DNA from 4 places in the Massilia sp. P2_C2 genome. Region 2 is predicted to be linked to each of the others. Evidence: predicted binding sites of a transcription regulator. Region 2 holds the regulator's gene; each other region holds the start of a gene.
The links. Region 2 encodes sigma-54, which starts transcription at its own class of promoters, with help from an activator protein. Its sites were predicted from a motif close to TGGCANGNAANCTGCTTT; they were not measured.

Region 1 (8,730 bases), on a different contig from region 2:
CATGAAGGCCGCATCGCCGCCGCCGCCATGGAAGGCCAGCACCAGCGGCGCCGGGTGGCCGGGATCATAGCCTGCCGGTACGTGCACCAGCACCGTGCGGCCCTGTACCTGCAATTCCTGCAGGCCAGCCGGTGCGGCGCGGCCCGCGCGCCACTGCTCGATGCGATGCCGGAGGCTGCCTCCCGGTTGCTGCGCCTGCGCGACGCCGGACACCAGCAGCGCAAACGCGATCAGGCAAAACGGCACGATGGGGCGATGACGCTTCATGGGTTACCTTGCGGATTCGGGCGTCAGAACTGCAAGTGGCGCGAGAAGAAGGGCAGCACCTTGGTCTCGAAGCGGGAGACCACGCCGCTACCGTGATCGCCGTCGTACACCTCGAAGGTATTCGCAATGCCGAACCGGTCAAGCGCCTCATGCAGCGCCTTGTTGTCGTCGACGAGGCTGTCGCGGTTGCCGACATCGATCGCGATGGCCTGGTACTGGCGCAGGTGATTGACGTACTGCGGCAGCATGGCCAGGGGCGCATTCGCGGCCCATTCCGCCAGCACGTGCGGACGCAGCTGGCCGCCCTCGTAAGGCAGGTCGACGTAGAACGGCGGCTTGTTCGGATTGGGCGACCATGCGGCCGCCGCGGTCAGGGTAGTACGGACCAAGAACGGGGCGGACGATGCCTGCTCGATGGTCTTGACCGTCTCGACCTGCCGTCCCTGCTCGGGCGTGATCTCCCGGGCGGCAAGACAGCATGCGCTCATCGCATACAGGCTGGAATAAGTGCCCGGATACTTCATGCCGAGCCGGACCGTTCCGTAGCCTCCCATCGAGTGGCCCATCAGGCCGCGGCTGGCGCGGTGTGCGATGGTGCGGTAGTGCGCGTCGATGTACCCGACCAGGTCGCGCGTGATGAAGGCTTCCCAGTCGCCGGTGGTAGCCGAGGTGGAGTACATACTGCCATGGTGGCGCGTGTACGTGTCGGGGAAGACCARGATCATCTCGCGCACGCCGCTTCGGAACGCCCTGGCGGCAATCTGGTCTTGCTTGTCCATGGCAAACCACTTTTCCGGCGTGATTCCGTAGCCGTGCAGGGCATAGACGACCGGATAGCGGCGTGCAGGCGAACTTGCATAGCTCGGGGGCAGCACCACGATGACGTCGCGGCGCGCACTGTTGCCTTCCGGGTTGCCCGCCAGGGCCGGGCTGTCGATGCTGATGCGCTCCACCCGCACGGTGGCAGCGGAAGGCGCGGTGGACGCGGCAGGCGCGACGTCGTCCGCATGGGCAAGCGGGGAAATGAGCGCCAGGCCGGCGCACATGGCAGCAATGAACCTGATCATACTTTCTCCATGAAGTGTTGAGGGAAGGACAGTGGGCCCCGGGCTTACTTGTTTAGTGCCGAGTAATTAAGGGGAATCCATTGGTAGCCCTGGCCAGCCGGTTTGACGTAGCCGACGCCTGGGAAGGACAAGTGGGCCGCACCGATCATCGCGCCTTCCCGGGCGGCCCTGGAAAAGGTACTCATGCGTTGCTCGCGCGCCAGCTTGCGGTCGGTGTCGGAGCCGATCGTCACGGTGGGATCGGGAAATTGCACCGCTCCCACATGGATCAGGTCTCCGATGAGATAAAGCTTTTGCCCCTGGCTTTCCACCAGGTAGATGGTATGGCCTTCCGTGTGGCCATAGGTGGCGACGGCGCGCACGCCCGGGACCAGATCGGTGTCGCCGGAGAAGGCCTTGAAGCGCTGGGCGTTGAGCAGCGGCTCCATGCTGGCGACGGCGCCCTGGAACTTGACCTTGCTCAACCAGAAGTCCACCTCGCGCTGGTCGGCGCGCACGATCGCGTTGGCGTAGACCGGCGCCCCATTCGCCACCGCGCCCCCGATGTGGTCGGTGTGCAGGTGGGTGATATAGACCTCGTCCACCTGCTCCGGCGTGTAGCCGGCGGCCTTCAGGCTCGCCAGCAGCTTGCCGGCGTTCGGGCCCCACAGCGTGCCGGCGCCGGCATCGACCAGCACCAGCCTGCTGCCCGTGTTGATCAGGWAGGCGTTGACCGAGGTCTCCGCCGGAAGGTTGATGTGCTGCTCCTTGAGCGCCGCCTGGACCCGTTCCGGCTGCGTGTCCAGCGCCTTGTCGACCGGCAGGGCGATGGTGCCATCGCTCAAGGCTGTGATTTCGAAGTCGCCCAGCATGAAACGGTAATAGCCGGGGGCCTGGGTCTTGAGCATGGGCGCGGCGGCGCAGGCTGGCGCGATGGCGCCAATGGTACCCAGTCCAAGCATGGCGGCGGCCAGCAGGTAGCGGCGGAATGGTGCGAAGGTTTTCATGCGGCGGGGTATCCGATCAAGGGTGGCAAGGATGAGAATCTTAGCGCAGCATTTTCACATCCGCACATCTGTCGAAAAAATTGACACCCGGGTTACACGCGCCCGAGCACATCCTTAAAAATCAATTGCTTATCTATTTGGAATAATGATTGCTTTAAGATTTACACCAACTGTCACTTTGGCCGTTGCGCACATCCTGGGAGGATTCCATGGCTACGCAAAGTCTTGCCGCAACATTGTTTCGCGCCATCCCTGCATTGACCCTGATGCTTGCCGGCGGCGCTGCCAGCGCCAATCCGGTCTACTGGACCGACTGGACCGGCACCGACGCCGACCCCGGAACCGGGTTCATCGGCAACGGCACCATTACCACCCTGACCCAGACCGTCAACGTCACGTACACCAATGCCGCGGGCGTTGGCTTTTATCAGCCCAGTGGCGGCATCGACTACTACACGCCACGTACTCCCGTGACGGACTCGCCTTACACCAGCCCCCAGGTCGACAACGTGCCTACCGGGACCGATATCATCGCCTTGCAGTACGCCGGCGACCAGACGCTGACGTTCTCGCAGACAGTCGTCAATCCGGTCTTCGCTTTTGTCAGCCTGAACGGTAACGGCTATGCCTTCCTGAACCAGGACTTCGATATCCTCAGTTACGGCGCCGGCCTCGGAGCCGCCGCACCCGGCAACAACAGCTGTGGCTACTGGGGCTGCGGGAGCGTGACCAAGGAGGTGGTCGATCTCGGCGGCGGCAATACAGAATACCGGCTGATCGGCAGCGGCGAGCCGCACGGCACCATCCGCTTCACTGGCGCATTCGATACGCTGACCTGGCGCAGCCTGACCAACGAGTACTGGAATGGCTTCACCGTCGGCGTGCAAAGCACTGCCGTCGAGCAAAATCCGCCGCCGACCGGCGTGCCGCTGCCGGCGACATGGCTACTGATGATTGCCGGCGGCGCAGGACTGTTGGCGTCCCGGCGCAGCCGCAAGACGAGCCTGTAAAGAGAAACAAAGAATTCCGGCACACCAAACGCCACCCCATGCAGGTGGCGTTGTCGTTTCCGTTCCCATCATTCGACTCCGAGCCCATCGTGCCGAACCATAAACGGTTTCCGCATACGTATGTGCATTTATATTCGTTTAATGTCGAAAGTGCTCCACGTATATTAGGCCCATCCGTGCCGCTGCCGCGGCATCCGATCACCATGTGCTGGAGAGAAGTGTCATGCCAACCGATCTGCTGGAAATCGCCCTGCCCCCCGTCCTGGAGCGCGCCCGCGCGGAAGCGATTGCGAACGGCCTGCCTTACCCGGGCGGGATCAGTCCGCCTGCCGCATGGGCCCTGGTGTCGAGCGGGCAAGCCGTACTGGTGGACGTGCGCAGCAATGAGGAGCGCGTGTTCGTCGGCTACGTGCCGGGTAGCGTGCATGTGCCCTGGGCGACCGGGACGACACTCACGCGCAACCCGCGCTTCGTACGTGAGCTCGAAGCCAAACTCGGCGGCAGGGACAAGGTCGCCCTCTTGTTGTGCCGCAGCGGCAAACGCTCGGCGCTGGCGGCGGAGGCTGCTGCCAAGGCCGGTGCGTCGCTCGTGTTCAACGTGCTGGAAGGTTTCGAGGGCGACCTCGACGAAAACCACCAACGCGGCCGCCTGAACGGCTGGCGCACGCACGGCCTGCCCTGGGTACAGGACTGATGCCGGATTTCGACGTCGATACGATTACGGGTGACCTGCGGCAGATACGGCATCACTGGCGCGACACCCAGCGCCCGCCCGGCGATATCCGCGGCATCGAATTCCCGTCGCGCGAAACGCCGGCGGCCGTCGTCGGGGAACTCAAGGGCCTGCTGGGCGGAACCGCATGAGTGAATCGGGCACGACGCTGGTCCGCAGTTTCGGCCTTGGCGTGCGCCGCTTGCGCGTGGCGCGCGGCTGGTCGCAGGAAGAGCTGGCGGAGCATTCCGACCTGAACCGGTCATTCATCGGTGAAATCGAACGCGGCACCGTGACGCCGTCCCTCGTGACGGTGGCCAAACTGTCGCAGGCGTTCGGATTGACCCCATCCGTGCTGGTCAGTCATGGGGAAATCCCCATTTTGATGGCGATAGCCGGTTGAACCCTGTATTGCGATCGGCCACACTGCCGCGCAGAAATATTTACACGCTCTTCCCCTCACTTTTTCCGGAGTCAAGATGTCGGCAACCATAGGCGGTACCACCGCCCTCGGCGATAGCGCAGCACGGCAGTTAGCCAATGCAACCAAGACCGTTCCCCAACTCGAGACCATCAGCCCCCGCTGGCTTACCCATCTACTGCAATGGGTGCCGGTGGAAGCGGGTATCTACCGTCTCAACAAGGTCAAGAACCCGGAAGCCATTCGCGTCACCTGCACGGCGCGCGAGAGCGAAAACCAGCTGCCGCGCACCTATGTCGACTATGAAGAGAATCCGCGCGAATACTTCCTCAATGCCGTTTCCACCGTACTGGACGTGCACACCCGTGTGTCCGACCTGTACAGCAGCCCGCATGACCAGATCAAGGAACAATTGCGCCTGACGATCGAGACGATCAAGGAAAACCAGGAAAGCGAACTGATCAACAATCCCGACTATGGCCTGCTGGCACAGGTCGCCGAATCGCAGCGGATCTTCCCGCTGACGGGCGCACCGACCCCGGACGACCTGGACGAGCTGCTCACCAAGGTCTGGAAAGAGCCCGCATTCTTCCTGACGCATCCGCTGGCCATTGCCGCCTTCGGCCGCGAAGCCACGCGCCGCGGCACGCCGCCGCCGACCATCAGCCTGTTCGGTTCGCAATTCATCACATGGCGCGGGATTCCGTTGATCCCGTCGGACAAGGTGCCTGTCGCCGACGGCAAGAGCAAGATCCTGCTGCTGCGCGTGGGCGAGAAGCGCCAGGGCGTGGTCGGCCTGTTCCAGCCGGGACTGCCGGGCGAACAAAGCCCGGGCCTGTCGGTGCGCTTCATGGGCATCAACAACCATGCGATCTCGTCCTACCTGATTTCGCTGTACTGCTCGCTGGCAGTGCTGACCACCGACGCGCTGGCGGTGCTTGACGATGTCGAAATCGGCAAGTACCACGACTATCCCGACACCTATAAATAACAGGGCGTGCAATGAGCCTGTCTTCCTCCCCTCCTGCGCCGCCGGCGGACGCGGCGCCGTCGGGGGCACCGTTCGATACGGCATTGCTGGCACAAATGGCCAACGCCATGTTCGGCGCCCTGCCCTCGGCGCCCGCCGGCGTGCAGGCGCCGGTCAATGTCGCCCCGGCGGGCTCGCCGCTGGCCAGCCCGGCAGGACTCGGCCCCGGCGTGCCCGGCACCCCGATTCCACAGGGCCAGGTGCCCGGCACCAATTTGCTGCCGGCTTCACCGGGGCCTGTCCTGTCCCTGGGCAACCGCGCCCCGGCGCTGCTCCCGGTCGCCCCCGCGGGAAATGGCGTGCCGGATAAACTGTATAGCACCGTACCGGCCTACGAACCGCGCCTGGGCAGTGCGCTGCTCGGCGTCGAGCCCGTGCACGCGCCGGCGCCCGCCCCCGCGCGCGACGCCGGCAGCGCGGCCTCGTCCTATTACTTCCTCGAGCGCGGCAGCCTTCACCCCGCCGCGACGGGCAGCGATCGCCTGGACGAACTGGTTGCGCCGGCCGTCCCGCGCCTGCAACCGGCACCTCCGGCGGCTGCGCCCCTGCCTGCCTCGGGTACGCCGCAATATTATTTTGTCGACGCGGTGGTGCTGCCCAGCGGCTACGTCACGCCGGCCAAGGCCGATCCCTACGGCCGCGTGCCGCTGGCCGGCACCGGCCGCCATCCGGCGTTCGATGTCCACGCGGTCCGGCGCGACTTTCCCATCCTGCAGGAACGGGTCAACGGTCATCCGCTGGTGTGGCTCGATAACGCCGCCACGACCCACAAGCCGCAGGTCGTCATCGACCGCATCGCGCACTTCTATGCGCACGAGAACTCGAACATCCACCGCGCCGCGCACGAGCTGGCGGCACGCGCAACCGATGCCTACGAGGGCGCGCGCGAAGCGGTCCGCCGCTTCATCAACGCACCCGCGGTCGAGGAAGTGATCTTCGTGCGCGGCACCACCGAAGCCATCAACCTGGTGGCCAAGAGCTGGGGTGCGCAGCACATCCACGCAGGCGACGAGATCATCGTGTCGCATCTCGAGCATCACGCGAACATCGTGCCCTGGCAGCAGCTGGCCGCGGCCACGGGTGCGCGGCTGCGCGTGATCCCGGTGGACGACACCGGCCAGGTCCTGCTGGACGAATACGGCAAGCTGCTGAACGACCGCACCAGGCTGGTTGCGGTGACCCAGGTATCGAATGCGCTGGGTACCGTCACGCCGGTCCGCGAGATCATCGCACTGGCGAAACGCGCCGGTGTCCGCGTGCTGGTGGACGGCGCGCAGTCGATCTCGCACATGCGCATCGATGTGCAGGAGCTGGGCGCCGACTTCTTCGTGTTCTCGGGCCACAAGGTGTTTGGCCCGACCGGCATCGGCGTCGTCTGGGCCAAGCGCGACGTACTGGAAGACATGCCGCCATGGCAGGGCGGCGGCAACATGATCGCCGACGTCACGTTCGAGAAGACCGTGTTCCAGCCTATCCCCAACAAGTTCGAAGCGGGCACCGGCAACATCGCCGACGCGGTCGGCCTCGGTGCGGCACTCGATTACGTCAGCCGGCTGGGCATCGAGAACATCGCGCGCTACGAACACGAGCTGCTGGTCCATGGCATGCGCGAGCTGGCGACGATTCCGGGCCTGCGCCTGATCGGCACGGCTGCCGACAAGACCAGCGTGATGTCGTTCGTGCTGGCCGGCTACAGTACCGCGGAAGTCGGCGCAGCGCTCAACGACCAGGGCATCGCGGTCCGCACGGGTCACCATTGCGCCCAGCCGATCCTGCGCCGCTTTGGTGTGGAAACGACCGTGCGCCCGTCGCTGGCCTTCTACAACACGTTCGACGAGATCGACAAACTGGTGGGCATCGTGCGCGGCCTCGCCAGCCGGCGTAGAACGCGCTAGCGCATCAGCGCGCGACGGCGATCACATGGGCCTGGATCTTCCCTTCCACCGGCCCATCGCCGAACCGCCGTCGGATGGCTGCCGCCGCAAGCGCGGTGGCTGCCGCCAGGCCTGGCGTTCCCCGCGCCTCGATCTCGTTGCGCAACGGCGTGCCCTGGCAATAGGCGATGGCGACCTCGTCGGGCGTACCGGCCCGGCTGCGGGCGGCCAGCGTCGTGCACGTGGGCGCCACCGTGAATCCGCCGCGCGCGAGGTCGTCCCGGATGACGGCCACGTCGTGGTAGCCGTGCGGGGTGCGTGCCAGGAACCGGGGCGGGTCGGCGGGAAACGCTTGTGCAAGCGTGTCGGTGACGACCGCCGCGAATTCATTGTCCTCGATCCGGTCCCAGACGTTGAACATGAACATTCCTCCCGCGGCAAGCACGCGCCTGGCCTCCGCGTAGGCGTGCGCCCGGTCCGGGAAGAACATGGCGCCGAACTGGCAGACGACGGTATCGAACGCCCCGTCGGGAAATGGCAGGTGCATGGCATCGGCCTGTTGCCACCGGACAGGCCGCGCGGTGCCCGTGGCGGCAGCCTGGTCGAGCATGGCCTGATTGAGGTCGGTCGCAACGATCTCGGCCGGCGCCGGCAACAGCCGCACCAGCGCGCGCGTGACGACGCCCGTGCCGGCCGCAACCTCCAGCACGCGCGCCGGACCGCGGCGGGCCACGCGTGCCGCGAGGTCGTCCGCATAAGGCTGGAAAATCAGCGGGACGAGATAGTGCTCGTAGAGTTGCGGAATGGATCCGCCGAACTTCGCGTCAGCAAGCGACATGGCCGCTCCTCCGCAGCGTTACGATCGCTGCCGGGCTCAGCTTACGCCTATCGAGACCGTTTCGGTGGCAACCCGAACAACGAAAAGTCCGGCAGCTTGCCGCGCGCTTCCAGGTCGGCCGCATCGCCGATGCGCATGATGGACGCATCCGTCCCGTCGAACGCAGGCCAGGCCGGCAGACCTTTTCCGTTCGGATCGCCCGTGCGCGCGAAATTGGCCCAGGTGTCGGCCAGCCGGTTGGCCAGTTGCCGGTCATACGCGGACCACGGCCGGGCGTCCTGGCCGAGATGGTCGAACACGTACTGGATCTCGGCGCCATGCCCCGCGCCGCAGCCGTAGCCGCATGGCGTCAGGGGCTCGGTCGGCCGGTGCGCGAAATAATAGACGTACGATGGCCCGCGGCCATACCGCGCATGCAGGCTGGCCCAGTACCACGTACGCCAGCCCCACCAGTCGTTCGTGAGACGGTCGATGGACGACCTGGCCTCGCCATCCGTCGCGCCCGGGTACGCGGCCAGCAGCGTG
Region 2 (7,229 bases):
CCTGCGTGGTGGTACCGTTGTCGGCGAGGTTCAGCGCGTTCGGGCCGACCAGCACGCCGACGGCGAGATAGCCCAGCATCGGCGGCAAATGCAGCATCCGGAACGCGACCACGCCGAGAACGGCGCTCCCCAGCAACAGCAGAGTGAGTTCGAGCCCGGACGTCATTCGAAGACCCTGCGGGACGGTGGGTTGTTGTTGTTTGTTACGTCTGGCAAGTTTTTTGCTTTCCCAATTCGGATATACTTTGCCTATGAGTGTAACCGATGAAAAAATAATGCTGACAAGTTTTAACGCGGCCCAGGCCGGCCGGGCGCTGGAACTGGCCCGCGAGGCGCTGGACGTCGAGGGCGAAGCGATCCGCAAGCTGGCCGAGCGCCTCGGCCGCGACGACAGCGTGCCGCGCGCCGTGGCCGTGATGATGGCTTGCAAGGGCCGCGTCGTGGTATCCGGTATCGGCAAGTCGGGCCACATCGGCCGCAAGATCGCGGCGACCTTGGCCTCGACCGGCACCCCCGCGTTGTTCCTGCACCCGGCCGAGGCCGCGCACGGCGACCTGGGCATGGTGACCCCGCAGGACGTATTGATCGCGATCTCGTATTCCGGCGAAAGCAGCGAACTGGCCGTCGTGATCCCGGCCGTCAAGCGCATGGGCGTGCCCGTGATCGCGATGACCGGCAAGCCCGAGTCGCGCCTGGCGACCGTGGCCGACGTGCACCTGGACGTGTCCGTCGAGAAGGAAGCCTGCCCGCTGAACCTGGCGCCCACCGCCAGCACCACCGCGACGCTCGCGCTGGGCGATGCGCTGGCCGTCGCGCTGCTCGAGCTGCGCGGCTTCAAGTCGGACGATTTCGCGCGCTCGCACCCGGGCGGCGCGCTGGGCCGGCGCCTGCTGACCCACGTGCGCGACGTGATGCGCAGCGGCGCCGCGGTGCCGACGGTGAAACCGGGCGCGCTGCTCACGGAAGCCCTGCTGGAAATCTCGCAGAAGGGCATGGGCATGACGGCCATCGTCGACGATGCCGGCCGGCCGGTCGGCGTGTTTACGGATGGCGACCTGCGCCGCCTGATCGAGAAGGTCCAGGATTTCAGCAAGCTCGTGATTCGCGACGTCATGCACCCGAATCCGCGCCGCGTGCACCCGGAACAGCTGGCGGTGGATGCCGTCGCCGTGATGGAAGAATTCCGCATCAACCAGATGCTCGTCACCGACGCCGACGACGTACTGGTCGGCGCCCTGCACATCCACGACCTCACGCGCGCCAAGGTGATCTGATGGTGACTCCGCTGGCACACATGGAGCGCGCAGCGCGCGTAAAAGTCATGATTTTCGACGTCGACGGCGTCCTCACCGACGGCAGCCTGACCTATGGCCCGGACGGCGAAGTCACGAAGACGTTCTACGTGCTGGACGGCCTCGGCATCCAGCTGCTGAACCGCACGGGCGTGCAGACCGCGATCATCAGCGCACGCACGTCGCCGATCGTCATCAAACGCGCGGCCGACCTGGGCATCACCCACGTGTTCCAGGGCCAGCACGACAAGCGCCTCGCGTTCGCCGAGCTGCTGGATAAAACGGGGGTGACGGCCGCGGAGTGCGGCTATATCGGCGACGACGTGATCGACCTGCCGCTGTTTACGCGCGTGGGTTTTGCGGTGACGGTGCCGAGCGGCCATCCGGAAGTGCAGTACCGCGCTCATTACGTGACGAAGAACCCGGGCGGCCGCGGCGCCGTGCGCGAAGTGTGCGACATGGTGATGCGTGCCCAGGGTACCTACGAACAGGCGCTTGCGCCTTACTTCGCCTAGAAGAGAAGACATGGCCTCCGCAAGCTACAAGCGTACCGCGCACCGCTGGCGCCTGCTGGCCCTGATGCTGACCGCCGTGTTCTGCGCGTTCGGCAGCTTCTGGCTCGTGCAGGTGCTGCAGGGCGAAGAGAATGCACCGGGCGCCAGTGCGGGCAACGAGCCGGACTACATCATCGACAACTTCAGCTGGGTGCGCATGTCGGAGACCGGCAAGCCGCGCTACGTGATCTCGGGCGAACGCCTGACGCACCATCCGGCCGACAATACGGCCCTCGTCGACAAGCCCGTCGTGCACAGCCTCACCGTCGAGCACCCGCCCATGACGATGACGGCCGAGCGTGCGCTGGTCAGCCAGAACCAGAACCAGATCGACCTGACCGGCAACGTCGACATCCAGCGCCCCGCCGGCGCGAAGTCGGAGCCGCTGCGGATCCGTACGGAAGCGTTGACGGTGCTGCCGGACGAGGACATCGTCAAGACCGACAAGGCGATCGAGATGCAGCTGGGCGCGTCGTCCGTGACCGGCATCGGCATGCTCGCCAATAACGCCACGCAGCAGGTGCACCTGGGCGGACGCGGCCAGATCATCTATCCGCCGCGCGCCCCGCGCTGACGCGTACCTAACAACAAGGACGAGATCCATGAAAAAACACCTTGCCGTCGCCATCCTGTCGTTCGCCTCGCTCTCCGCCTGGGCCGAGCGCGCCGACTCGCTCAAGCAGGCCGTCATCAACTTCGACACGCTGGACGTGGACGAGGTGAACCAGGTCCGCATCCTGACGGGCAACGTCGTGCTCACGCGCGGCACCCTCACCCTGAAGTCGGACAAGGCCGTGCTGAAGGAATCGCCGGAAGGCTATATGAGCGTCACGCTGACGGCCAACCCGGGCAAGACGGCCAGCTTTCGCCAGAAGCGCGACGGCGGCCCGGACCTGTGGGTCGAGGGCCAGGCCGAGCGCATCGAATACGACGAGCGCACGGAAATCGTGAAACTGTTCTCGAAGGCCATCGTGCGGCAGCTGGAGAACGGCCGCCTGGCGAACGAGGTCGATGGCGCCTACATCGCCTACGACAACCGCACCGAAGTCGCGAACGTGCGCAATGACGTCAGCGGCCAGAGCAAGCCGGGCCAGGGCCGCAACACGCTGATCATCGCGCCGCGCCGCACGACGGCGGCGCCGGCAGCGGGCGGCCCTGCGGCCGCCCTCCCTGCGGCTGCCGGCGCCCCTGCCGCCGCCCCGGCGGGCAAGCAATGACGGAGGCACGCGTGATGGAACAACGCACGATGGAAGCAGGCATGCTGACGGCACCGGCCGCATGCGGCGGCAGCACGCTCGTCGTCAAGGGGCTGCAGAAGAGCTACGGCAAGCGCCTCGTGGTGCGCGACGTGTCGCTGCAGGTCGCGTGCGGCGAAGTGGTCGGGCTGCTGGGGCCGAACGGCGCCGGCAAGACGACGTCGTTCTACATGATCGTGGGCCTGGTGCCGTCGGACGCCGGCAGCATCGACATCAACGGCACCGACATCACGAGCCTGCCGATCCACCGGCGCGCGCTCCTTGGCCTGTCGTACCTGCCGCAGGAAGCGTCGGTGTTCCGCAAGCTGACGGTGGAAGAAAACATCCGCGCCGTGCTGGAACTGCAGCGCGAGAACGGCAAGCCCCTGACCAAGACGCGCATCGCCGAACGCCTCGACGAGCTGCTGACCGAGCTGCAGATCGAGAAGCTGCGCGAGAACCCCGCGCTGTCGCTGTCCGGCGGCGAGCGCCGCCGCGTGGAGATCGCGCGCGCGCTGGCGACCGATCCGCGCTTCGTGCTGCTGGACGAACCGTTCGCCGGCGTGGATCCGATTGCCGTGATCGAGATCCAGCGCATCGTGCGTTTCCTGAAGGAGCGCGGCATCGGTGTGCTGATCACGGACCATAACGTGCGCGAGACGCTGGGCATCTGCGATCGCGCCTACATCATCAACCAGGGCGCGGTGCTGGCCTCCGGCCGTCCCGACGACATCATCGCCAACGAGTCGGTGCGCCGCGTCTACCTGGGCGAACACTTCCGAATGTAGTCATGAAACAGACGCTGCAACTCAAGACTTCACAGCACCTCGCGCTGACGCCGCAGCTCCAGCAGTCGATCCGGCTGCTGCAACTGTCGACACTGGAATTGCACCAGGAAATCGAGCAGGTGCTGGGCGAGAACCCGCTGCTCGAGCGGCTCGACGATCCGCTCGACCGTTCCGTACGCCTGCTGGCCGACGGCGCCATCAACAGCGCACCCGCGTCTTCGCAGGGCGAGGCGCCCGCGTCTTCGCAGAGTTCAGGCGAAGAGGGCGGCGGTGCTGCCACCTCCGAGAACGGCAATGGCGAGAACGGTGGCGACGGCGGCGCAGAGACCGGCGGCGAAGGCGGCGATGCCGACTGGGGCGAATCCGGCCGCAGCGGCAGCGGCAACGGCGGCGAGGACGAGGATGGCCGCCCGCAACTGGAAGCGAGCCCCGTCACGCTGCGCGAGCTCCTGATGGAACAGGCACGCCTGACGTGCTGCGGCGCGCGCGATTGCGCACTCGTGGAACTGGTCGTCGACGCACTGGACGACAATGGCTATCTGGAGGAATCGCTGGACGAGATCCATGCGCGCCTGCCGGAAGAACTCGACATCGAGTTCGAGGAATTGCGCACGGCCTTGGCCCTCGTGCAAAGCATGGACCCGCCCGGCGTGGGCGCGCGCAGCGCGGCCGAGTGCCTGGCCCTGCAGATCCGGCGCATGCCCGGCGTGCCGCTCGTCACGCGGCGCATGGCGCTGACCATCGTCGAAAAATACCTCACGTGGTTCGCGCAGCGCGAGTTCAACAAGCTCAAGAAGGCGCTCGACTGCGACGACGAAGACCTGCGCGAAGCCCAGGCCGTGATCCGCCAGTGCAATCCGCATCCGGGCGCGGCGTTCGCGTCGGACGTGTCGGACTTCGTCGTGCCCGACGTGATCGTGCGCCGCGCCAAGGATGGCTGGAGCGTGCAGCTGAACCCGGAAGTGATGCCGCGCCTGCGCGTGAACAGCCTGTATGCCTCGCTGCTCAAGCAGGGGAAATCGGACACGCAGTTGAACGCACAGTTGCAGGAAGCCAAGTGGCTCATCAAGAACATGCGCCAGCGCTTCGACACAATCTTGCGCGTGGCACAAGCCATCGTGGATCGCCAGCGTAACTTTTTTTCCCACGGCGCAGTCGCGATGCGGCCCCTTGTTTTACGTGAGATAGCTGATACACTAGGTCTACACGAGAGCACAATTTCTCGAGTCACAACTCAGAAATACATGCTGACCCCGCACGGCATGTTTGAGTTGAAGTATTTCTTCGGGAGTCACGTTGCCACCGAGGCGGGAGGCGAAGCTTCTTCGACGGCAATACGGGCCCTCATCGTACAATTGACAGGAGCAGAAGACCCCAAGAATCCTTTATCCGACAGCAAGATCGCGGAGATGCTAGGGGAACAGGGAATGGTTATCGCGCGGCGCACGGTCGCGAAATACCGTGAGGCGCTGAAGATCCCACCCGTCAGTCTCCGCAAATCCTTGTAACACCACACTGCCGCGTTGCGCTGGATGCGCGCACGTCATGGCAGGGTATCTTCAAAGGAGTGTGTATGAATCTCACTATCAGCGGACATCATCTCGATGTAACTCCAGCCATCCGAGAATACGTACAGAACAAGCTCGAACGCATTACCCGCCATTTCGATCAAGTGATCGATTCCCATGTCATCCTCTGCATTGACAATCTCACCGAGAAAGAAAAACGCCAGAAAGCCGAGATCAACCTGAGGCTCGCAGGCAAGATCGTCCATGTCGCCAGCGCTGCGCACGACCTGTATGCCGCCATCGACATGCTGATGGATCGCCTCGATCGCCAGGTCGTCAAGTACAAGCAGATGCTCAAGGATCATGACAACGCGTCCATCAAACGCATGTCCGAAGGAGGAGAGGAAGCTGCCGCCGCGGCGTGATGCCACGCTGACGCAGCACCAGGAAACGAAGGGCGCATCGGCGCCCTTTTCGTATTTTTGGGCCCGCCACGCGCGTTACAATGCGGTCTCATTATTCAAACAACAAGAGACATGACCGACTACGTTCAAACGCGCGTCGCCAACCGCACCGGCATCATCACCCTCGACCGCCCCAAGGCGCTGAACTCGTTGTCGCTGGACATGGTCCGCGTGCTCACGGCAACACTGCTTGCCTGGCGTGACGATGCGGGCATCGACGCCGTCTGCATCGGGAGCACGAGCGCAAAGGCCTTGTGCGCCGGCGGCGACATCCGGTTCTTCCACCAGGCCGGCAGCGCCACGCCGCAGACGGGCAGCCCGCTGCTGGACGATTTCTTCACCGAGGAATACGCCCTCAACCACCTGATCCACTTTTATCCGAAGCCGTACATCGCGCTGATGGATGGCGTCGTGATGGGCGGCGGCATGGGCATTGCGCAGGGCGGGCCTGGCTGCGGCCTGCGCATCGTGACGGAACGCTCGAAGATCGCCATGCCCGAGGTGAACATCGGCCTGTTCCCGGACGTCGGCGGCAGCCACTTCCTGTCGCACGCGCCGGGCCGCGTGGGCCATTACCTCGGCGTGACGGGGGCGACGATCGGCGCGGCAGACGCCATCTACGCGGGCCTGGCCGACGTGTTCGTGCCGGCCGCGCAGCTGGACGCGCTGCAGGCGCTGGTCGGGGCGACGCCGGGCGCTCGACTCCCTGATGCGATCCGCGCGTTCGCGGCGCCGTTTGCTGCCGATGCGGGCGGCGGGGAATTGGCCGCGCAGCGCACAGCCATCGACCGCCATTTCGGCGCCGATTCCGTCGCGGCCGTGATGGCTTCGCTGGAATCCGACGCGAGCCCGTTCGCGCAACAGACGCTGGCCACGATGCGCCAGCGCTCGCCGCTGATGATGTGCGTGACGCGCGAGATGCTCGTGCGCGGAGAGGAGCTCGGCGTGGCCGACTGCCTGCGCATGGAACGGGCGCTCGTGCGTCGCACGTTCGAGCATGGCGAGGTGATCGAAGGCGTGCGCGCGCTCGTGATCGACAAGGACAATGCGCCGCGCTGGACGCCGCCTCTGCTGTCCGACGTCACCCCGGAGATGGTGGCCGCGTTCTTCGCGCCCGTGTGGCCGGGGCACGCGCATCCGCTGCGCGATCTGCGCGACGCAAGCGGCGCATGATCGGGCTGCGGTTCGAATCCGCGCTCGCCGCCGATCAGCCCGCAGTATGGGCGTGGGCAACGTCGGTCGAGGGCATTGCCGACGAGATGGCGCCGCTGCTGCGCATGACCTTCCCGAGGGAGATGAAATGCCTGCCCGGCGGCGCCTTCGTGCCGGGCCAGCGGTTGTGCCGCAGTTGGCCCCTGCTGCTGCGCGTGCTGCCCGTCGACTGGAGC
Region 3 (4,638 bases), on a different contig from region 2:
AAGCCACGCGGCGTCGCCCAAAAAATTGCCACAGTGCTACTATTGGCACGAAGCAAAGGATGATCATGAACGACCAGCAAGCGGAACGTGAACCGAAACCTCAGGAATTCGAATTCGAGTCGATGAACCTGCAGGTCGGCGTTCGCCTCCAGTTCATCACGCACCGGCGCCTGAAACCCGTGCAGCACTTTTCCACGCTGATCGGCTGGGTGAAGGACGAGTACATGATCGTCAAGATCCCAACGGATAACGGCGCGCCGATCCCGCTGGTGGAAGGCGAGCGCCTGACCATGCGCGTGTTCTCGGGCATTCACGTGTGCTCGTTCGCATGCACGGTCGAGCGGGTCTTCGGCCGGCCGCTGCTGTATGCCCATATCTCGTTCCCGGACTCGATCCAGGGCACGAGCCTGCGCACGGCGATGCGGGTCAAGGTCGACATTCCCGCCCGCATCATCCCGGCCAGCGGTGCCGTGCCGGCCGTGGAGTGTCTCGTGACCAACCTGAGCGTGAACGGCGCACGCATCGCATCACAGAAGAGTCTTCCGCAGGATGAGGACGAATTCGACCTGGAATTCATCCTGCAGGCACCGCCCAACAACCAGGAGGTCCGGGTCCGCGCGCGTGCGGTTGTGCGCAACATCAGCGCGCTGTCCAGCGGAGCGGAACAGGCCGAGGGCTATGCTTACGGTGTGCAGTTCACGAGTCTGAATCCGGCGCACTACACGTTGTTGCAGAACATGACGTATGAGGCGTTGCTGGCGGATCGGCAGAAGATCGTGTAGCAGCTCAGAAAAAACCGAGCTCCCACAGGCGCGGCCAGCGCAGGCCGCGGTTCACGGCGGCGTTTGGCGTACCGTCATTGATCAAATCCGTAACGTCGGGGTACACGCCCTCGGCCAGGCTGACCAGTGCGACCAGAAGGACCAGTACGTTGGCGAACCGCATTGCCACCCCGGCCGTGGGCCGCGGCCGCTCTGCGGGGGCGCTCATGCGTACCCAGGCAATGGCAAATCCCAGGTACAAGGCGATTGCCAGTTGGCTTTGCGGCATCGCGATCAGGCCCGACACCAGACCGTCGACGAGCACTGCGGCGCCACTGACCAGCAATGCCGGCAACACCATCCCGCCGCTCTCGATGGATGCCACGCCTGCCCGTGAACGCACCAGCGCACGCATGCCTTGAAACAGCGCGAAGCAGAGCAACAGCAGCGCCGGCAGCCCCCACTCGGCCGCAATCTGCAGTCCCCAGTCGTGCGGATGTGCCGCCCAGCGGAAACGGAGGGCATCGTGGGCGAAATGCATGGGGCCGACACCGAACCAGGGATGCTGGCGGATCAGTTCAAGCGCGTTCCCCCATATATAAAATCGCATGCTCGAAGGATCGCTCTTGCTGCGTTCGAGGGCAAATTCGAAGGCGCCGAAGACGGCATGTCCGGCAAGCACCGGTACGATGACGAGAAAGACGACATACATGGCGATACCGGTTGCGAAAGTCAACGCAAATACCTTCAGGTAAGCGGCTGCGGAACGCCGCATGACGATCGCGGCGAGCATCGCGCCGGCCGCAAGCCCCGTCAGGCTGCCACGGCCCGTGGTGGCGAATATGCTCAACCACCAGAGTGAGATCAGTGTGAACCACAGGTAACGCAGGCGGGAAACCGGTGACGTGAGGCAGTAAAGAAGAACGAGCAGAGGGAGTAACACCGTCTGCGTATGGTTGAAAAAGCGGATATGGCTGAAGCCGGGCGCAAAGTCCATCGGTTCGAGATTGGTGTCCAGCGCAAAGGACGCACAGTAGTTGACGATGATCCGGACCGCGTGCAGCGTGGCCGCGCAACCGAGCGCCTGCAGCGCAATCCGCATCAGCCGGATGCCGCCGCGTTGGATCTGGTCGGCAATCGCCAGTGCGCTGGCCAGCAACAGCACGAACATCGCCACCTCGACCCCGGCGTAGGCGGGCGAATGGGCCATCGTGGCCGAAGCGGTGCCATACGCGAAAAACAGGGCCAGCGCGCGGCCGCCCCTGGAGGCGCCGAGGAATGTCATCAGCCCACGGGATCTGGCGAGAACGAGGACGAATCCCGCGAGCAGCAGGAACGCTATTTCATGGATACGCTGTTCATCGTGTCCATTCCTGCTCAAGAAATTGATTCCCAAAACAACGATCAAAGACAGCGGCCAAGCGACCGCTGCGATCCGCTTCCAGGTGGGATGGTCGTCAAGCTTGGCGGTTACAGTCGTCGTTGTCATGGTCGAAGAAAATGAAAAATGCCGCTCAGCTTACACTGAGCGGCATTTACAGGGATCGTCAGCAGACGATGTCCGATTAGCTCTGGCCGACGCAGACGCCCGCGGTGCCGATCAGCTTCTGCTTGACGGTCGCTGCGCAGGTCCAGCCGCCGTCGGTATTGCGGGTCAGGACGATCTTTTCTGTTGCGACGCTCGACGGGCCGCCGACGATCGTGCACGTCAGGGTGGTGCCGTCCACGTCGAACTTCGAGCAGTTGGCGGTTGCGGTGGCCGACAGGCCGACGTCTTCCGGCTTGGACGGCGTCGCGCCTTCGTTCAGTTTGACTTCGAAGCCGGTCTTGCCTGCCGAAACTTCACCCAGTGCAGCGGCGAACTTCGACTTGGCGACGTAGTCCTGGTATGCCGGGATCGCCACGGCGGCCAGGATACCGATGATCGCGACAACGATCATCAGTTCGATCAGGGTGAAGCCGGCTTGGGCTTTCTTGACGATTTTCGGTGCTTTCATGATGTTTCTCCAGGTAGGTACTGCAAAAATTAAAGGGGTACTTCGTATCTGGTACTGCTTGCTTCTGCCCTTTACACTATGCAATCGGCGTGCCAGGACGTTTCCGTACGGAATCGTTAGTACGGCGACATCGAATTGTGGGTTTTCGTGTGTTTTTTGCCTTGCTGCATGACAATTTTTGTCACCCTGGCATGGCGAAAATTGTCAGCACGACGGATTCTGTTGAGTTGCGACAAAAATTGTCAGCCTGTCGTGCCAGCGCAGACGAAAAAAAACGGGACGCTGCGTGCAGCGTCCCGTTTCATTGGATGCGAATCCGCAGGATTACAGCATCGCCTTCAGCAGACGGGCCATTTCCGACGGGTTCTTGGTGACCTTGATACCGCAGGCTTCCATGATTTCCAGCTTGGCTTGTGCCGTGTCGGCACCGCCCGAGATCAGCGCACCGGCGTGGCCCATGCGCTTGCCCGGCGGCGCGGTGACGCCGGCGATGAAGCCGACGACCGGCTTCTTCATGTTGTCCTTGATCCAGTAAGCGGCGTTGGCCTCGTCCGGGCCGCCGATCTCACCGATCATGATGACGGCGTCCGTGTCCGGATCGTCGTTGAACATCTTCATCACGTCGATGTGCTTCAGACCGTTGATCGGGTCGCCACCGATGCCGACTGCCGACGACTGGCCCAGGCCCAGCGCGGTCAGCTGACCGACGGCTTCGTACGTCAGCGTGCCAGAACGGGACACGACGCCGATGCGGCCTTTCTTGTGGATGTGGCCCGGCATGATGCCGATCTTGATTTCGTCCGGGGTGATCAGACCCGGGCAGTTCGGACCCAGCAGCAGGGTCTTCGAACCGGCCTTGGCCATGCGGTCCTTGACTTCCATCATGTCACGGACGGGGATGCCTTCGGTGATGCAGATGGCCAGGTCCAGCTCGGCTTCCACGGCTTCCCAGATGGCGGCGGCGGCGCCTGCGGGCGGGACGTAGATGACCGACACGGTTGCGCCGGTTTCCTGCTTGGCTTCCTTGACGCTCGCGAAGATGGGGATACCCTCGAAGTCCTCACCGGCTTTCTTCGGGTTCACGCCTGCGACGAAGGCTTCGCGGCCGTTCGCGTAGTCGCGGCACATGCGGGTGTGGAATTGGCCGGTCTTGCCGGTGATACCTTGGGTGATGACTTTGGTGTCTTTGTTAATCAGAATCGACATTTTATTTCCTTCGCGAATTAAGCTTGGCCAGCTGCAGCAGCAACGACCTGCTTCGCTGCGTCTTCCATGGTGTCGGCCGAGATGATCGGCAGGCCGGAGTCGGCCAGCATTTTCTTGCCCAGGTCTTCGTTGGTGCCCTTCATGCGCACGACCAGCGGCACTTGCAGCGACACGGCCTTCGAAGCGGTGATCACGCCTTCGGCGATCACGTCGCAACGCATGATGCCGCCGAAGATGTTGACCAGGATGGCTTTCAGGCCCGGGTTCTTCAGCATGATCTTGAAGGCTTCGGTGACCTTCTCGGCCGTTGCGCCGCCGCCCACGTCCAGGAAGTTGGCCGGTTCGCCGCCAAACAGCTTGATGGTGTCCATGGTCGCCATGGCCAGGCCGGCGCCGTTCACGAGGCAGCCGATGTTACCGTCCAGCGAAATGTAAGCCAGGTCGAATTTCGATGCTTCGACTTCGGCCGGATCTTCTTCGTCCAGGTCGCGGTAGGCGACGATTTCCGGATGACGGAACAGGGCGTTCGCGTCGAAGTTGAACTTGGCGTCCAGGGCGACCACTTTACCGTCGCCGGTCAGGATCAGCGGGTTGATTTCAGCCAGCGATGCGTCGGTTTCCCAGTACGCTTTGTACAGGCCTTGCAGGTTCGCGCGCGCAGCGGCGATCGAGCC
Region 4 (3,701 bases), on a different contig from region 2:
GTTCTATTACGGGCTGCTGTTCGGCGCCGACGAAAAGCTGTTTGCCGTCATCGCGATGAGCCTGCTGCTGCTGTACCGCCACAGCGGCAACATCAGCAACCTGATGGCCGGCAAAGAATCGCGCATCGGCAGCAAGTCCAAGGGAGCCGCGACCGCCAAGCCGGCGGTAAAGAAAAAGTAGTCGGGTTAAATTCGGGGTCAGAGCACATTTCCGTGCAATGGCCTCCGAGTACTTTTCCCTCCAAGATGGCGACGTGGTCTGGTATCTCGTCGTCGGTCCCGTCCCGTACGCCCGGCCATCGCTAATTGGCACGCTACCTTAGCGACATTTCTTTCAAAAGGGCTCTGACCCCGAATTTTGGTTTGCCGATTTTGTTTGGCGCGCTTCTCCCTTTCGTTCGATGTGTCACCATATGCCATCCGCTGCAAACATGATGTGGCGTCAGCAAACACAAAACAGGAAGGCGGTGTAAAAGTGAGTAAACAGATGAGAATCGACTTCGTGTCGGACGTGTCGTGTCCGTGGTGCGCGATCGGCCTGAAATCCCTCGAGCAGGCGCTGGAGCGGGTGGGCGCCGAGGTGACGGTCGACATGCATTTCCAGCCCTTCGAGCTGAATCCCGGGATGGTGCCGGAAGGGCAGGACATCTTCGAACACCTCACCGAGAAATACGGCGCCACGCCCGCCCAGCAGGAACAGTCGCGCGAGATGATCCGCGAGCGCGGTGCCGCGCTCGGCTTCACGTTCGACATGGGCAAGCGCGGCCGCATCTACAACACCTTCGACGCGCACCGCCTGCTGCACTGGGCGGAAGGGCAGGGGCGCCAGCGCGCGCTGAAGGAAAAGCTGTTCGAGGCGTATTTCACGCAGGGCGAGAACCCGGGCGCGCACGACGTGCTGCTACGCGTGGCGGGCGAGGTCGGTCTCGACGTGGAAGCCGCGCGCCAGGTGCTGGAATCGAACGCCTGTGCGGACGAGGTACGCCAGCTCGAGTACTACTGGCAGCGCGCCGGCATCCGTTCGGTGCCGGCCATCGTGATCAACCAGCGCCACCTGATCTCCGGCGGCCAGCCGCCCGAGGTGTTCGAGCAGGCGCTGCGCCAGATCGCGCAGCAGGACGAGGAACTCGAGCAGGACGAGGAACCGGCCGCGTAACAGCGGGCCGACGGTGCCGCGGCGGGGGACCGCGGCGCCCGCTCGGCTCAGGTCAGATCCAGCACGATCGGCTGGTGATCGGAAGCCGACGTCTCGGACTGCACGGTCATGTCGTCGACCCGCGCGGCGAGATCTTCCGTGACGAAGAAATAATCGTAGCACTCGGGCTTGTCCGGCCACTTGAAGCCGTGCAGGCCGGCCGTCGGGGCGCGCGGGATGTCGCCGTGGCGCACGCGCCAGGCGTCGACGAGGCCCAGCGTGCCTTCCGGCGCCGGAGCCAGCAGGGCCTGGTAATCCTCGGAATCGGGCGTGAAGTTGAAGTCGCCGCAGTAGACGGCCGTGCCGGGGCGGAAGCCCAGCTGGCACGGCGGCTCGAGCGCGGGGTCCGGCTGGTAGATGGCGGCGCGCGCGCACGCTTCCTCGTGCAGGTCGCGGATCCGCCGCACCTGCGCCCGCCGCTGCACGGGCGAGTAATACTCCAGATGCGTCGTCAGCACGCGCAGCTTGCCGCCCGGCGCTTCCAGCACGGTCTCGATCATCCCGCGCGGCATGCCGGCCGGTTGTTCCGGATCGACGGGCCAGGGCAGGATGTGGCGCTGCGCCTGGGTGATGCGGAATTTGGACAGCAGGATATTGCCGAACTGGCGGGGCAGGTTGTTGCGGTAGATTTCGCTCGGCGCCTGCTCGATCATGTGATAGCCGCCGAACGCACCGGCCAGCTGCTTGAACTGGCTGGCGCTGGCGCTGCCCTCCAGTTCGGGATGGTTGGCCGCCACTTCCTGCAGGCAGATCACATCGGGATTCAGCTTGCGCAACACATCGATGATTGCGTGGATGCGGATGCGCCCGTCCCTCCCACAGCCCCAGTGAATATTCCAGCAAACCACGCGCATTCGATACCTCCGTAAAACACAACTGCCAGAGTTTGCCATTCTTTGAGGAATGACGGTCACACGGTAGGATCGATGTCAAGGTAACAAGTTCACACCGGCGACACCGTCTGAACGAGGATAACGCGCCACGCCGGCGCACGCTGCACGGTTACGGACATCCGTGCGCCGTTGTCTGGCATGCACGTCCGCGCGGCCGCACGCAATCGGTGTGCGCCCCCGTTTATGTTGGTGCGCCGGCACGACATTGGTGCCGGCCGCGGTATTTTGCGGGCATGTAAACACATATTGATTCTTGGCACGGCAATTGCAGTATTGACGACAAGGGCGCCGGAGCTGGCCACTCCGCCCGCCGAACACGCTGTCCCTTTTTTCGTCTGTCGTCAACAAGGACCAACATGACCGATACAATCAATTCGACCCGCCGCCGCCTGCTGGCCGCCGGCGCCTCGGCCTCGCTCACCGGACTCATCTCCGGCGGGGTGTTCGCCGCCGGTTCCGACCAACCCGAGAAAACCGAAGTGAAGGTCGGCTTCATTCCGCTGACCGATTGCGCCTCCGTGGTGATGGCGTCGGTGCTCGGCTTCGACAAGAAATACGGCATCAAGATCATACCCAGCAAGGAATCGTCCTGGGCCAGCGTGCGCGACAAGCTGGTCAACGGCGAACTCGATGCCGCCCACGTGCTGTATGGCCTGATCTATGGCGTGCAGATGGGTATCGGCGGTCCGAAGAAGGACATGGCGGTGCTGATGAACCTGAACCACAACGGCCAGGCCATCACGCTGTCGAAGAAACTGGCCGACGCCCGCGCGGTGGACGGCCCGTCGCTGGCAAAAGTGATGAGCACGGACAAGCGCGAATACAGCTTCGCCCAGACCTTCCCGACCGGCACCCACGCGATGTGGCTGTACTACTGGCTCGCCAGCTACGGGATTAACCCGATGAAGGACGCCAAGGTGATCACCGTGCCGCCGCCGCAGATGGTGGCGAACATGCGGGTCGGGAACATGGACGGCTTCTGCGTGGGCGAACCGTGGAACCACCGCGCCATCGCCGACGGCGTGGGCATCACCGCCGCGACGACCCAGGACATCTGGAAGGACCATCCGGAAAAGACGCTCGGCACCTCGCTCGAGTGGGTCAAGAAATACCCGAACACGGCGCGCGCCCTGGTGGCTGCCGTGCTGGAAGCCAGCCGCTGGATCGACGCGAGCATGTCCAACAAGGTCAAAATGGCCGAGACGATCGCCGACAAATCCTACGTCAACACGTCGGTGGACGTGATCAACCAGCGCATCCTGGGCCGCTACCAGAACGGCCTGGGCAAGACCTGGGACGATCCGAACTACATGAAGTTCTACAACGACGGCACGGTCAACTTCCCGTACCTGTCGGACGGCATGTGGTTCATGACCCAGCACCGCCGCTGGGGCCTGCTCAAGTCCGACCCCGACTACCTGGCGGTGGCCTCGAGCGTCAACCAGGTCGCCCTGTACCGCGACGCGGCCGCCATGGCCAAGGTCGAGGTGCCGAAGTCGCCCATGCGTTCCACAAAGCTGATCGACGGCACCGTGTGGGACGGGAAGAACCCGGCCGCCTATGCCGCCTCGTTCAAGATCAAGGTGTGATCGGGAGAACATCATGAATACAGT

Region 1: a site for sigma-54 is predicted at 2,459-2,476, ahead of AC1DYX_RS18340 (PEP-CTERM sorting domain-containing protein). Genes of this name have one in related genera too.
Region 3: a site for sigma-54 is predicted at 2,836-2,853, ahead of AC1DYX_RS00710 (pilin). Genes of this name have one in related genera too.
Region 4: a site for sigma-54 is predicted at 2,343-2,360, ahead of AC1DYX_RS09800 (CmpA/NrtA family ABC transporter substrate-binding protein). Genes of this name have one in related genera too.

Annotation. Positions count from the first base shown of each region.
Region 1 covers NZ_JBFUDR010000160.1:881-9,610, reverse strand. The annotation lists gene AC1DYX_RS18355 (extracellular catalytic domain type 1 short-chain-length polyhydroxyalkanoate depolymerase) at 1-267, opposite strand, end outside; gene AC1DYX_RS18350 (alpha/beta hydrolase) at 291-1,334, opposite strand; gene AC1DYX_RS18345 (MBL fold metallo-hydrolase) at 1,379-2,320, opposite strand; gene AC1DYX_RS18340 (PEP-CTERM sorting domain-containing protein) at 2,530-3,330, shown strand; gene AC1DYX_RS18335 (rhodanese-like domain-containing protein) at 3,554-4,024, shown strand; gene AC1DYX_RS18330 (hypothetical protein) at 4,024-4,194, shown strand; gene AC1DYX_RS18325 (helix-turn-helix domain-containing protein) at 4,191-4,445, shown strand; gene AC1DYX_RS18320 (family 2A encapsulin nanocompartment shell protein) at 4,522-5,454, shown strand; gene AC1DYX_RS18315 (family 2A encapsulin nanocompartment cargo protein cysteine desulfurase) at 5,466-7,388, shown strand; gene AC1DYX_RS18310 (class I SAM-dependent methyltransferase) at 7,393-8,205, opposite strand; partial or broken gene AC1DYX_RS18305 (carboxylesterase/lipase family protein) at 8,253-8,730, opposite strand, start outside.
Region 2 covers NZ_JBFUDR010000245.1:664-7,892, reverse strand. The annotation lists gene AC1DYX_RS23035 (monovalent cation:proton antiporter family protein) at 1-166, opposite strand, end outside; gene AC1DYX_RS23030 (KpsF/GutQ family sugar-phosphate isomerase) at 252-1,274, shown strand; gene AC1DYX_RS23025 (KdsC family phosphatase) at 1,274-1,807, shown strand; gene lptC (LPS export ABC transporter periplasmic protein LptC) at 1,818-2,420, shown strand; gene lptA (lipopolysaccharide transport periplasmic protein LptA) at 2,449-3,063, shown strand; gene lptB (LPS export ABC transporter ATP-binding protein) at 3,078-3,869, shown strand; gene AC1DYX_RS23005 (RNA polymerase factor sigma-54) at 3,872-5,377, shown strand; gene hpf (ribosome hibernation-promoting factor, HPF/YfiA family) at 5,443-5,802, shown strand; gene AC1DYX_RS22995 (enoyl-CoA hydratase/isomerase family protein) at 5,914-7,014, shown strand; gene AC1DYX_RS22990 (hypothetical protein) at 7,011-7,229, shown strand, end outside.
Region 3 covers NZ_JBFUDR010000002.1:60,873-65,510, reverse strand. The annotation lists partial or broken gene AC1DYX_RS00725 (S9 family peptidase) at 1-2, shown strand, start outside; gene AC1DYX_RS00720 (flagellar brake protein) at 66-782, shown strand; gene AC1DYX_RS00715 (O-antigen ligase family protein) at 787-2,250, opposite strand; gene AC1DYX_RS00710 (pilin) at 2,327-2,758, opposite strand; gene sucD (succinate--CoA ligase subunit alpha) at 3,083-3,964, opposite strand; gene sucC (ADP-forming succinate--CoA ligase subunit beta) at 3,982-4,638, opposite strand, start outside.
Region 4 covers NZ_JBFUDR010000059.1:15,923-19,623, reverse strand. The annotation lists gene plsY (glycerol-3-phosphate 1-O-acyltransferase PlsY) at 1-181, shown strand, start outside; gene AC1DYX_RS09810 (DsbA family oxidoreductase) at 488-1,156, shown strand; gene AC1DYX_RS09805 (endonuclease/exonuclease/phosphatase family protein) at 1,204-2,049, opposite strand; gene AC1DYX_RS09800 (CmpA/NrtA family ABC transporter substrate-binding protein) at 2,445-3,677, shown strand; gene ntrB (nitrate ABC transporter permease) at 3,691-3,701, shown strand, end outside.